DNA from 2 places in the Colwellia sp. BRX10-1 genome. Region 2 is predicted to be linked to the other one. Evidence: riboswitches for the same ligand, from Rfam matches in the RefSeq annotation. Region 2 holds a riboswitch; the other holds the start of a gene.
The links. A riboswitch is a leader RNA that binds a small molecule or an ion and turns the genes downstream of it on or off. The one in region 2 is predicted to bind cyclic di-GMP.
Positions count from the first base shown of each region.

Region 1: linked by a shared signal. The riboswitch ahead of H4J75_RS03760 (GGDEF domain-containing protein) and the one ahead of H4J75_RS17360 (DUF3718 domain-containing protein) in region 2 are both predicted to bind cyclic di-GMP.

Region 1 is NZ_JACGWC010000002.1:290,832-296,832, reverse strand. It holds gene recQ (DNA helicase RecQ) at 1-192, shown strand, start outside; gene H4J75_RS03765 (cytochrome c) at 266-565, opposite strand; gene H4J75_RS03760 (GGDEF domain-containing protein) at 816-1,817, opposite strand; cyclic di-GMP riboswitch class I at 2,048-2,130, opposite strand; gene H4J75_RS03755 (hypothetical protein) at 2,290-4,122, shown strand; gene H4J75_RS03750 (hypothetical protein) at 4,155-4,640, shown strand; gene H4J75_RS03745 (hypothetical protein) at 4,707-4,961, opposite strand; gene tesB (acyl-CoA thioesterase II) at 5,114-5,971, shown strand; gene H4J75_RS03735 (mechanosensitive ion channel family protein) at 5,968-6,001, opposite strand, start outside.
Region 2 is NZ_JACGWC010000030.1:17,722-23,722, forward strand. It holds gene H4J75_RS17340 (acetyl/propionyl/methylcrotonyl-CoA carboxylase subunit alpha) at 1-690, shown strand, start outside; gene H4J75_RS17345 (hydroxymethylglutaryl-CoA lyase) at 690-1,607, shown strand; gene H4J75_RS17350 (CoA transferase subunit A) at 1,676-2,383, shown strand; gene H4J75_RS17355 (3-oxoacid CoA-transferase subunit B) at 2,404-3,060, shown strand; cyclic di-GMP riboswitch class I at 3,313-3,412, shown strand; gene H4J75_RS17360 (DUF3718 domain-containing protein) at 3,476-3,835, shown strand; gene H4J75_RS17365 (patatin-like phospholipase family protein) at 4,034-5,188, shown strand; gene H4J75_RS17370 (monovalent cation:proton antiporter family protein) at 5,354-6,001, opposite strand, start outside.

The DNA.
Region 1 (6,001 bases), on a different contig from region 2:
TTGCGTAAAACGATTGCAGATGCAGAGGATATTGCGCCATTCATTGTTTTCAATGATGCAACGTTGTCAGAGCTTGCGCGTATAAAGCCAAAAACATCACAGCAAATGCTAAATATTAATGGTATTGGTGATACAAAGCTTGCCCGTTATGGACATGACTTTTTGCAAGTTATTCAACAGCATAATGCTTAAAACAAAAAACGCTCAATTGAGCGTTTTTTAATATTATTTATTGTTGAACCTGGTTCAACAATAATTACTGAGTTTATTTTAAACTAGCGTAATAAGCCGAAATATTTGCGATATCTTCATCACTTAAACCCATAGCCATAGGTCCCATAACAGGATCTTTACGTTTACCCGCTTTAAAGTCTTTCAACTGTTTAGCAAGATAAGCTTCTTTTTGACCAGCAAGGTTTGGGTACATAGGTACCGCAGAGATACCAGCAGCACCATGACAAGCAGCACACATACCAGTTTTTGCTTTACCAGCAGCAGCATCACCAGCAAAAACAGGAGACGCCATCATTAAAGTAGCAGCAACAGCTAAAGTAATTTTTTTCATAAATTATTTCTCTCTTAGTCGTTAGGAATTTTACACTGCATTCAGTATATGAGAAAACAAGGAGGCTGTCGTCGACTATTTTTAGCTAAGCACTAGCAATGTAATCTTCTTTGATTTACCAACGAGTATATTAAGATTATTACCGATTATATTGAGTAAAGTTGGGCATACTATCACTGATATTATTTGTTGAAGTGAAAATATCAGCGAGAGAAAAATGTCATCAAGCAAAAAGTATCTTGTTGAGTGATTAAGAACTTAATGTATTATTTTTTTTGTATAAATCGGGTAGTAACAGGCGTGATTTTTTTAAGATACTGCTGGCATTTTCAGCAATATTAAAGGTGTCTACACCAGTAGATAATGTCATTTGAGGTAATCTAATACCAGACTTACTACTAACAAAGCGCAGCTTTTCAACGCCATGTGTTATTTTATCGGCAATCTCTCGAGCACTTTCTTTGTCAATATCAGGTAACAGAATTAAAAATTCATCGCCACCAGAACGTATTGGTAGACCGCTGCCATCAACATAACTAATTACTTTACTGGCTATTTTTGATAAGAGAACATCACTAATTAACTGACCGAATTGCAGATTAACTTCTGAAATTTGATCAACACAGACGACAATTGCGGCAACTTGCCGACTTGGATCTTCTGTTAGCCATAAATCTAAATGCTTAGACATAGCTTTACGATTATAAAGACCGGTAAGTGGATCCATGTAAATTTCTTCACGTACTTCTTTTAATTCAACTTTCAACGCCTGTGTCTTTTTACGGGTAAAAGAAATATGTTCAGCAAATTTTTGTTGGTGTAGTTTAAAGGCTTTAGATGCCTGGCGAATACTATTTACCGCAACGACTATTTTTTCTTTATCGGCAGATTGTAGATCAGAAATATTGCTGTCTAGCGTGGTAATAAGTTTATTAATACTCTGCGATGATTTTTGGCTGTTTTTTTCAACATGGGTGACAACGTCATCAAGGTCGTCAATGAGTTCATCTCTGAATTTACTTTGGCCTAAAATGAATTGACGATAGTTTTCTTCAATGAAAAAATCATCAAGCTTTTTACCCGTGGCAAGTTTATTTTCAATGGCAGTATTAAGAAGAATGTTTTTTTTATTAATATATTCGTAGCTAACTGAATAATTAATTGGGCTGACAGGTAAAAACCATCGCTGTAATTGTTTTACGGCCATGTTCATTTTTAGTTCAGCTTGTTTTATGGAATCATGATACTTCATTGTTCCATCTCAATTTGTACACCCAATTAACAATATCAATAGACTATTTTCTAGTATAAACAAGTAAAGTACCACATATATTTTTTGTCTATAAAAAACATATATTTAGTTATATAGTATTTTAAATGAAGGTAATATATGACAGAAAATAATTAAAAAGAAGGGAAGGACCGCAAAGTATACCGAAAGCAAACTGTTCAAAATAAAGACAAGCCCCCACTATATCTATACTTGGCAGTTCCGCTATCCTAGGTTTCCCCTTAGACCGGTAACTTTGCGTCTCTAGCTTTCACTAGATTTGCCCTTTTCGAGTTTTAGAAACTCTAAATTCATTATAAGCGTTGAACTATGCTTGTAAACCTTTATTATGAATAATTTGTTGAACCGTAACGAAAGCCTATAAGTAATAGATAAATTTATAGGTTATGGCTGATCACTCTACTGATCATTAGATAAAGGATTTTAGTTAATAATGCCCTGTAAACTGTTGTTGATCCTTTGTTTTTTTATAGCCCCTTTATTTTGTTTTGCCAATGATGCTTTAAACGTTGAGCAAAACATTAAAGATGTTGAACGCTATTTTTTACAAGACGCTGAAAACCTTCCCTACGAAGAGATCATTACACTTTCAAAAAAAATTTTGGGGTCTCAAGAAAATTATACCGTCCAAATTCGTGGGAAAACCTTCATCCTTCTTGCTGATGTTGCCAATAATAAAGGTGAAAATAGCGAAGCATTTCATTTTGCGCAAGATGGAATTTCTCTGCAAGGACTCGAACCAGCCATAAAGTTTAATTTATTACTGAAAGTTGCAGATGGCTATTTTTTACAGGAGAAGTATGAGCAAACTCAAAATATAGCAACCAATGTCATTTTAATGGCAGATTCTCCACAAGTGCTAAAATATCGTTTAATTGCTTTGAGTTATCGAGCTGTTACCTATGCGTTGCAAAATAAAAACGATTTATCGATGAATGATCTTAATCAAGTTAAGGTGCTGATTTCGGTAAATCCTCAGTATGAGGATCACCTTTGTCTTTTAGAAATTTTAGCAACGGCATATTATTATTTAGGCGATTATCAAACATCGCTAACCATGCAAAATAAGCTATTAACGTTAAAATTTGATTTAGACAAACTGGCTAATATTGACCAAACTTATTTACACTTAGGCCGTGCTTATTTTCAGTTAAATTTATTTGATGATGCTTACAATGCTTTTTGGGAAGCACAAAAACACGGCAAAAATAAAAATGCTCCAATTAGTGCTGCCTATGCTGAATTAGGATTGGCAGAGGTGTTATTAAAGCAGGGAGAATTTAGTGACTCACATAATTGGCTATTATCAGCCAGTGCTACATTTAATGAAAAGAGGTTAAATAAGCCTTATTTAACCTCGTTAATTCTATTAGCAGAGACCTCAAGTCTATTAAACAATAAAGCTGTATATCAACATTACCTTCAATTAGCTGAATTAACGGCTAAACACATAAAGCTATCAAAAAAGCAGGCTAAATTATTACTTTTATTAAGTCATATGTATCAGCAAAACGGTGATTATAAAAATGCGTTAATGGCCCATAAAAATTATCTTGAATTACTTCAACAGTTTCAGAAAAAGGCTGAGCCCTCATTAATTATTGACTCCAGTCAAATGTTAAGTGCAAATGATAAAAGTCGAAATTTAATCCTGAATCTCGCTGAACAGAGTAAGTTACAAACTCAATTCAGTGCAAAATTTATCGCGCAAAAAGAGGTTATATATTTATTGATTGTGATCGTTATTTTATTAGTCATTACGTTGGTTTTTTTTGGATTAAGACAAAGAACGTTGCGCTTAAATCAAGTATACGATGAAGTGGAACAGCCATTATCTTATTTGGTAACGCCCTCCCAAACGAAAAGAAATTATCAAGTGAATTATAAAATGGCGAGGAAATACGACTATCCCTTAGCGATTGGCTACTTATCAGTTGTTAACTGGCAAGAGCTTACCTTTCACTTTAATGATAAAATTATGCTCGAAGTTTCAAAAACATTAGCGATCTTACTTAATGAGTCAAAAGGTGAATTTGATGAAGCGGGTACGATTAACGATGGTGAATATTTACTGATAGGTCCTCACCAAACTCAAGCTGAAATAGCGATTAAGTTAAATAGTTTAGCTAACGCAATTAAACTTAGATTCTTCGCTAATTTAGGTGATTATTCACTTAAAATTGGCTACGCCTATGGATCACCCACAGCACAAGATATAGACCCTTACATATTTTTATCGCGTTTAAGTGAAACCACTAAAGCGTAGTCAATATTACTTTTTATTTTAATAGGTTTAATATGATTTTTGTATTGTCCATTGCTGCTATTTTTGTAGCTTTGAGTATTTATTTTTATTTTCGAGCGGAAGGTCTGCAACGCGAATTATTTAGTGTGAAAAAAGAGCTCAGTAGTAGTCAGAAAGAAAATAAGTTTTATATAGACTCTATGGCAATAATTGCCAAGCGACACGAAGATTTTGTTAAAAATCGATTACAAATAATTAAAAATTGCCAAGCATTAGAACCTGAGACGATTGAAATTATTTCACCACTGGTTAATAACTATGCCGCGATTTTTATTGAGTGTTTAAAAGGAAAAGGCAAACTGCAGTCAATCACTAAAAAGTGTTATGGAAATTTTGACGATGACGCTTTTAAAAGGTTCGTGGCGCATGTTGCTAAGCAAGATGCCAGCGTAAGACGTATGTGGTCAAGTAATAATTTAGCGGGGTATATTTCTTTAATTGAAGCTTTATTACTGACTAAAACTAAAAAAGATGCCTAATAGGGGCATCTTTTCATGTATCTCTGAAAGTAGGCTAGGTATTTGCCTTTAATCAAGGATGAATAACTAAGGACGAATAATTATACTTGGTGTTGAGTCTACTTCACCTTCACCGTTAATGGTTGCTGTTTTACCATTGCATTGTAATATGGCTAAGCTGCCGTTATTGCTATTTCTAATAAAAGATAAGTCGTAACCAAACTGAGTCATGCTACTGGCGGCAAATTTTTGTGCAAGAGAAAGCCTGTCCCATAGCGACTGTTCCTCATTACTACCTTGCCTTCTTTCTAACAATACTTCTCTTTCTAATAGCGCTTCCATTGAGATCTCTTCGTATATTTAGTCAATAATTTTCTTATTCCCTAGATACTACCTTGCAGCGTATGAATTTTCAACAATTTTAAAATGTCGCTAAAGATATAAATTATAAATATGCTATAGTCAAAATTTTATATCAGTGAGTGCTAAATATTATGAGTCAAGTGTTGGATGATTTATCTTCATTATTAGAATTAGAGGTAATCGAACAAGGAATTTATCGTGGTCAAAGCCAAGATTTAGGCTTTCGTGCGCTGTTTGGTGGTCAAGTAATGGGACAAGCTGTTTCTGCCGCTCAAGAAACAGTTGATTCAGCACGTAATGTTCACTCGCTTCATTCTTATTTTCTACGTCCAGGCGATGCCAGTAAGCCAGTTGTTTATGAAGTCGAAAATATCCGTGATGGTAAAAGTTTTAGCACCCGGCGTGTTAAAGCAATTCAAAACGGTAAAGATATATTCTATATGACGGCCTCTTTTCAACAATATGAAAAAGGCATTGAGCATCAAGATCTTATGCCCGATGTACCCGCACCTGAAGATTTAGCGTCTTACACAGATTTTATTTTCGACAACCAAGATAAAATACCTGAAGAAATCAGAGGTAAATTTTTAGCTGAAAAGCCCATCGAAATGCGTCCTGTTAAACCTTATAATTGGCTGCAACCCGAAAAGACAGCACCTAAGTCTCAGATGTGGATAAAAGCAAACGGCACCTTATCTGATGATTTACGTATTCATACCTATATGCTGGCTTATACTTCTGACTTCTTGTTTTTACCAACGGCTTTATTTCCACACGGCTTGAGTCATTGGCAACCCAATTTACAGATTGCCACTATTGACCATGCCATGTGGTTTCATCGCCCATTTCGTTTTGATGATTGGCTGCTTTACGTTATGGATAGTCCGTCAGCAAGTGGCGGTCGAGGCTTAGTTAAAGGGCAAATTTTTAATCGTCAAGGACAGCTTGTTGCCTCAACGATGCAAGAAGGCGTAGTTCGTCAACGTTAAAGTTGTCGACTCGAGCGACTTTTTTGCCAG
Region 2 (6,001 bases):
GACAGTGAAATATTTCATGATAACAAACAAGCGTTAGCCGACGAATTACCGATGGCAGCTTTGTATTTAGTGCTTTCACTGGCTGAACAAGCGAAACAAAAAGCAGCAACGACCAAAGATCCTTTTTCTCCTTGGAATAATACCTCGGCGTGGCGCTCTAACGAAGCGCATAATCACCGAGTAGTTCTCGCTCATAATGATATTGAATATCCAGTGACTGTTGAACAGAAACGTCAAGGTAATCGTAGTTACTATTTAATTTCAGTTGCAGGACGAACCGTTGATTGCCAAGGTCGAATTGCCGGTGACACACTCCATGTCAGTATTGATGGCTATCGCAGTCAAGCCACTATCGCCCACAACATTGACAGTTCAGGTGATCAAATTAGCTTATATCGTCAAAATGGCGTTTTTAACTTTATTCATATTAAACCTGATTGTGGTGACAATAATGCTGATGATAATCATGGTGGCCTATTAGCACCGATGAACGGTACTATGGTCAGCGTGTTAGTCAAAGCCGGCGATAGTGTGACTAAGGACCAACCCTTAATGATCATGGAAGCGATGAAAATGGAGCACACCATTCGAGCGCCTGAAGACGGTACCATTGATACCTTATTCTACGCCGAAGGTGACATGGTTGATGGCGGCAGTGAATTACTTGCTTTTACGCCACAGGAGTCATAATGAGCTCCCTTGCTAATAATACCTTACCTAAAAAAGTAAAAATCGTTGAGGTTGGCCCGCGTGATGGCCTACAAAATGAAAAACAACAAATTAGTGCCGAAGATAAAATTGCCTTAATTAATCTGCTCAGTGATGCCGGAGTCACTTACATTGAGAGTGGCAGCTTTGTTTCTCCGAAATGGGTGCCTCAAATGGCAACATCGACTGATGTTTTCAATGGGATAGCACGTAAAAAAGGGGTCACTTACGCTGCCCTCACGCCAAATATGAAAGGTTTTGAAGCGGCTGTAGCGGTTAATGCCAGCGAAGTTGCCATTTTTGGCGCGGCCTCTGAAGCGTTTAGTCAAAAAAATATTAACTGTTCAATTGCTGAAAGCCTTGAGCGATTTGAACCGATAATGGCTGCAGCCAAAAAATTAAACATTCCGGTACGAGGCTATGTTTCTTGTGTTGTCGGTTGTCCTTACGAGGGTGAAGTATCACCAGAAAAAGTGGCTGAAGTGGCTGAAAAACTTTACCAAATGGGCTGTTATGAAATATCGCTTGGCGATACGGTTGGTGTAGGCACACCTGTTAATGTACAGAAGATGTTACAAGCGGTTAGTGCCCGTGTACCTAAGGCTAAACTAGCGGTTCATTTTCATGATACCTATGGTCAGGCGTTAACTAACATTTACACCGCTTTACAAAATGGTATTGCCGTTATTGATAGTGCCATTGCTGGATCGGGTGGTTGCCCTTATGCTAAGGGCGCTTCAGGTAATGTTGCCACTGAAGATGTGGTTTATTTACTCAATGGTTTAGGTATTAATAGCGGTATTAATTTAGATAAGTTAGTCCATGCCGGTTGGTTTATCAGTGATAAATTAGGTAAAACCCCGGCATCTAAAGTTTCTAATGCCTACCGTGCACAGTAATAAATATAATAATAAATGACGATGTATGATAAATACTCTATAGAAATAAATGTAATGAGGATTAAATAATGGCCGGATTTGACAAAGTAGTAGCAAGCTATGAAGAAGCGATGGCAGGACTTGAAGACGGCATGACCGTTATCTCGGGTGGCTTTGGTTTATGTGGTATCCCAGAAAATCTAATTAGTGAAATAAAGCGCAAAGGCACTAAAGCATTAACGATGGTTTCAAATAACTGTGGTGTCGATGATTTTGGTTTAGGTGTGTTACTGCAAGACCGTCAAATCAAAAAAATTGTTGCATCATATGTTGGTGAAAACGCTGAATTTGAACGTCAAATGATGAATGGCGAATTAGAAGTAGAACTCACACCACAAGGCACTTTAGCTGAAAAAATGCGAGCTGGTGGTGCTGGTATACCTGCTTTTTTTACGGCAACAGGTTATGGAACACCGGTAGCAGAAGGTAAAGAAGAGCGTGAAATAGACGGTAGAATGTATATCCTTGAGCCCGCAATTAAAGGCGACTTTGCCATTGTTAAAGCCTGGAAAGCCGACCGTTACGGTAATTTGGTTTTTAGAAAAACAGCACGTAACTTTAATCCTATGGCAGCCACGGCAGGAAAAATTACCGTCGTTGAAGTTGAAGAGATAGTTGAACCTGGCGAGCTGGACCCAGACCAAATCCATACACCAGGTATCTATGTTAATCGATTGATTTTAGGTACATTTGAAAAACGCATTGAACAACGAACTGTTCGTACTGCTCAGTCATAAATAATTCCGGAGACTAAACAATGGCTTTAACAAGAGAACAGCTAGCACAACGTGTAGCACAAGAATTACAAGACGGTTATTACGTTAACTTAGGTATAGGTATTCCAACGTTAGTTGCTAACTATATTCCTGCGGGAATAGAAGTGATGCTTCAATCTGAAAATGGTTTACTTGGCATGGGACAGTTTCCCACCGAAGACGAAATTGATGCAGATTTAATTAATGCCGGTAAACAAACGGTCACGATGGCAAAAGGTGCCTCTATCTTTGATAGTGCCGAGTCATTCGCAATGATACGTGGCGGACATGTCGACTTAACCGTACTAGGTGCCTTTGAGGTCGATGTAAACGGTAACATTGCTTCATATATGATCCCAGGCAAGCTGATTAAAGGTATGGGCGGTGCTATGGATTTAGTTGCGGGTGCTGACAATATTATTGTTACTATGACTCACGCTTCTAAACATGGTGTTTCAAAACTTTTATCTAACTGCACTTTACCGTTAACAGGTAAGGGTTGTATTAAAAGAGTACTAACTGATTTAGCCTTTATCGAAATTAAAGACGGCAAGTTTCATTTATTAGAGCGAGCGCCAGGGGTCAGTATTGAGGAAATAATAAAACTCACTGAAGGTGAATTAATTGTTCCTGAACATGTCCCTGAAATGAAATTTTAATAACCTAGCGGCATATTAATCATACGATTAAATAAAAAAAAAGAGCTTAAGCTCTTTTTTTTTTACCCTATATTTTAACATTACATTAAAGTTCACTTAATGATTTTGATAGTCAACCATTCGATTAAGCACATGTTCTATTTGAAAAAAAATTGATAAAAGTGTTTTTTTTATTAAATTTCTTTACGCATGTCACTAGCCTATTACACATTTTTCTTGCATTTATTGGCTCAATTCGCAATACTAAAAGGGACAAAGAAAAGGCAAAACACGTGAAATCGTGTTACGCAAAACCACCGGTCTAAGGGATTTATGTTTTATATATAAATTCTATGACAGCGGAGTCACCTCGTTATACAAGGTACATCCCGTGGTTTTTTCCTTTACTAACTAAATTAATTACAAGGTTACTAAAATGAAAAAATTATTACTAGCTTCTACCATCACTATTTTAACATTAACGTCTGTTGTATCGGCGCCGAAAGCACAAGCTGCTGACATCGCTCAAAGCGTTTGCCAGTATGTAGCTGCAGACGACAAGAAACGCATGCGTTCGTTCTTAAAAACGAATAGATTAAAAATTCGCAGTATCTTTCATGGTATTGAGTGTAATGGACAGAATCTGTTGGCGTTTGCATCGTCTAATGGTTCAGTTAAAACAGGTTCTTTGATGATTTCAAAGTTACCAAAGAAAGTTGTTTCTGAAAACTTAGCTATTTTGCAAACCGGATCGCAACCATTGATAGACGCAGCTAACGAACGCGTTAGCAGCTAAACTTATTTTTTAGTAGATGTTATTTGTTCAATCAAGTGTACTGTTTTACTAGATAATAATTCTATGTCATTTTAAAAAGCCTGCTTCTGCAGGCTTTTTTTTGCCTTAGTCATTTCAATCTATTTTTTGACTCGTTAAGCTAGCACCAAGTTAAAAAACTGATTACACTTAAGTTATACGAAGAAGACTGCGATATACATGTTGAATAAAAGAAGTTATAAAGACAGTAAGAATGCTTTAGTACTTACTGGCGGTGGCGCTCGAGCGGCTTATCAAGTAGGTGTGCTTTCTGCCATATCAAAATTTGTCCCTAGAAATCATGGCATCCCCTTTCCCATTATATGTGGCACCTCTGCTGGTGCTATAAATACCACAGCGCTAGCCTGTTATTCTTCATGCTTTCATTTGGGGGTAAAAAAATTAGAATGGGTTTGGAAGAATATTAATACCAGTCGAATATACCATAGTGATGGTATTCGGGTTTTCTCACATTTGGCGAAAGGTATGCTGGCAAGTTTCCAAGCAGATTATGCCAATAAAAGTGCGCGTAGTTTACTAAACAACGCGCCACTTCGTGACTTACTGAATATGGTGGTTGACTTTAAACGTATCGACACCAATATTTTACGTGGCTATTTATCTGCAGTTTCTATTACTGCATCAAGTTACAGTAATGGCGATTCGATTAGTTTTTATCAATCTGATGAGTCTATTTCTCCTTGGTTTCGCGCTAAACGTCGTGGTGAGCCTTGCCAAATTAATAGTGAGCACTTAATGGCTTCTGCCGCTATTCCCCTTGTGTTTCCTTCAATCAAAATTCGCCAAGAGCATTATGGTGATGGGTCTATACATCAACTTTCACCGTTAAGCCCTGCGATACATTTAGGTGGAGAAAATTTGTTTATTGTTGGTGTTGATCAACCTAAAGCACCACTTCATAGTAAAGTGAATAATCCTCATCCTCCGACAACCTCTACTGTTGCCGGTCATTTACTTGATACTATTTTCTCAGATACATTACACAGCGATATTGAACGTCTAGAACGAATTAATGAAACAATAAAACTTATACCACCAGAACTTAGAAAAGAAAAAGATGGTTTAAAACCGATATCATCATTTCTCCTTAATCCCAGTCATGACTTTAATGCCATGGCGGTAGAGTATTTTTCAGATCTACCACTATCGATACGTTTATTATTACGCAGCGTAGGTATCTCTAATGACTCTGAATCAAGTATTGTCAGTTATTTATTATTTGAAAAAAATTATTGTCGGCAGTTAATTAAACTGGGATTTGAAGATGCTATGGAGCAAGAGACTGCGATTAGAAAATTTTTATCTCTTGAATAGCGATCCATTGCTAAAGTAATAAAGTAAACGCCTTGTTGAACAAGGCGTTTATTGGCTTAGTACACTGCGGACAACCAAGAAAAAAATTCCCCCTCTCTTGGATGAAATGTCCTGCTCGTTATACTCATCTAGACCTAACAACACTGCGGACAGTCAAAGGAAAAGCTAAACCCCCTTTTGAACAAAGCGCTCTGCTCGTTCTACTCGTCGAGGCTTTCCGCGTACAATCAGGGTATCCTGAGCTTGAAGAATAGTGGCTTCATCGGGTTGCTCTGATTCAATATTGTTACGGCGAAGCGCAACCACCGTGACCCGTTTTGCCGATAAATTCAGTGACGCTATAGAATGCCCATTAGCATAAGAGTTTTCCGTTAATATAATCCCATTAGCGAATTCAATGCGATCCATAGCTTCAGGACTCATGTCAGTATGCTCACCCTGAAAAAACCCATGCAAATGGCTGTAGTGGTCTTTACGTTCTTTTTGTACACGGCGAATAATGCGAGAGAAAGGCACTCCGGTTAAAGATAACACTTGAGAGACCAGCATTAAACTGCCCTCTAAACTCTCTGGTACCACTTGATTAGCACCCGCTTCTTGCAATGCTTGTAGTTGATCGTCATTTCGAGTGCGGACAAGGATAGGAACATCGGGTGATAATGATCTAACTTTTTGAATAACCTCAAGTGATTGTTTGTCCTCACCAAAAGCAATAACAACAAGCTTAGCTTGCGATAAGTGAGCTGCTTGTAATAATTCAGTTTGTCTTGATGAGCCAAAAAGCACATTTTCTCCTGCTTCACGCGCTTTTGT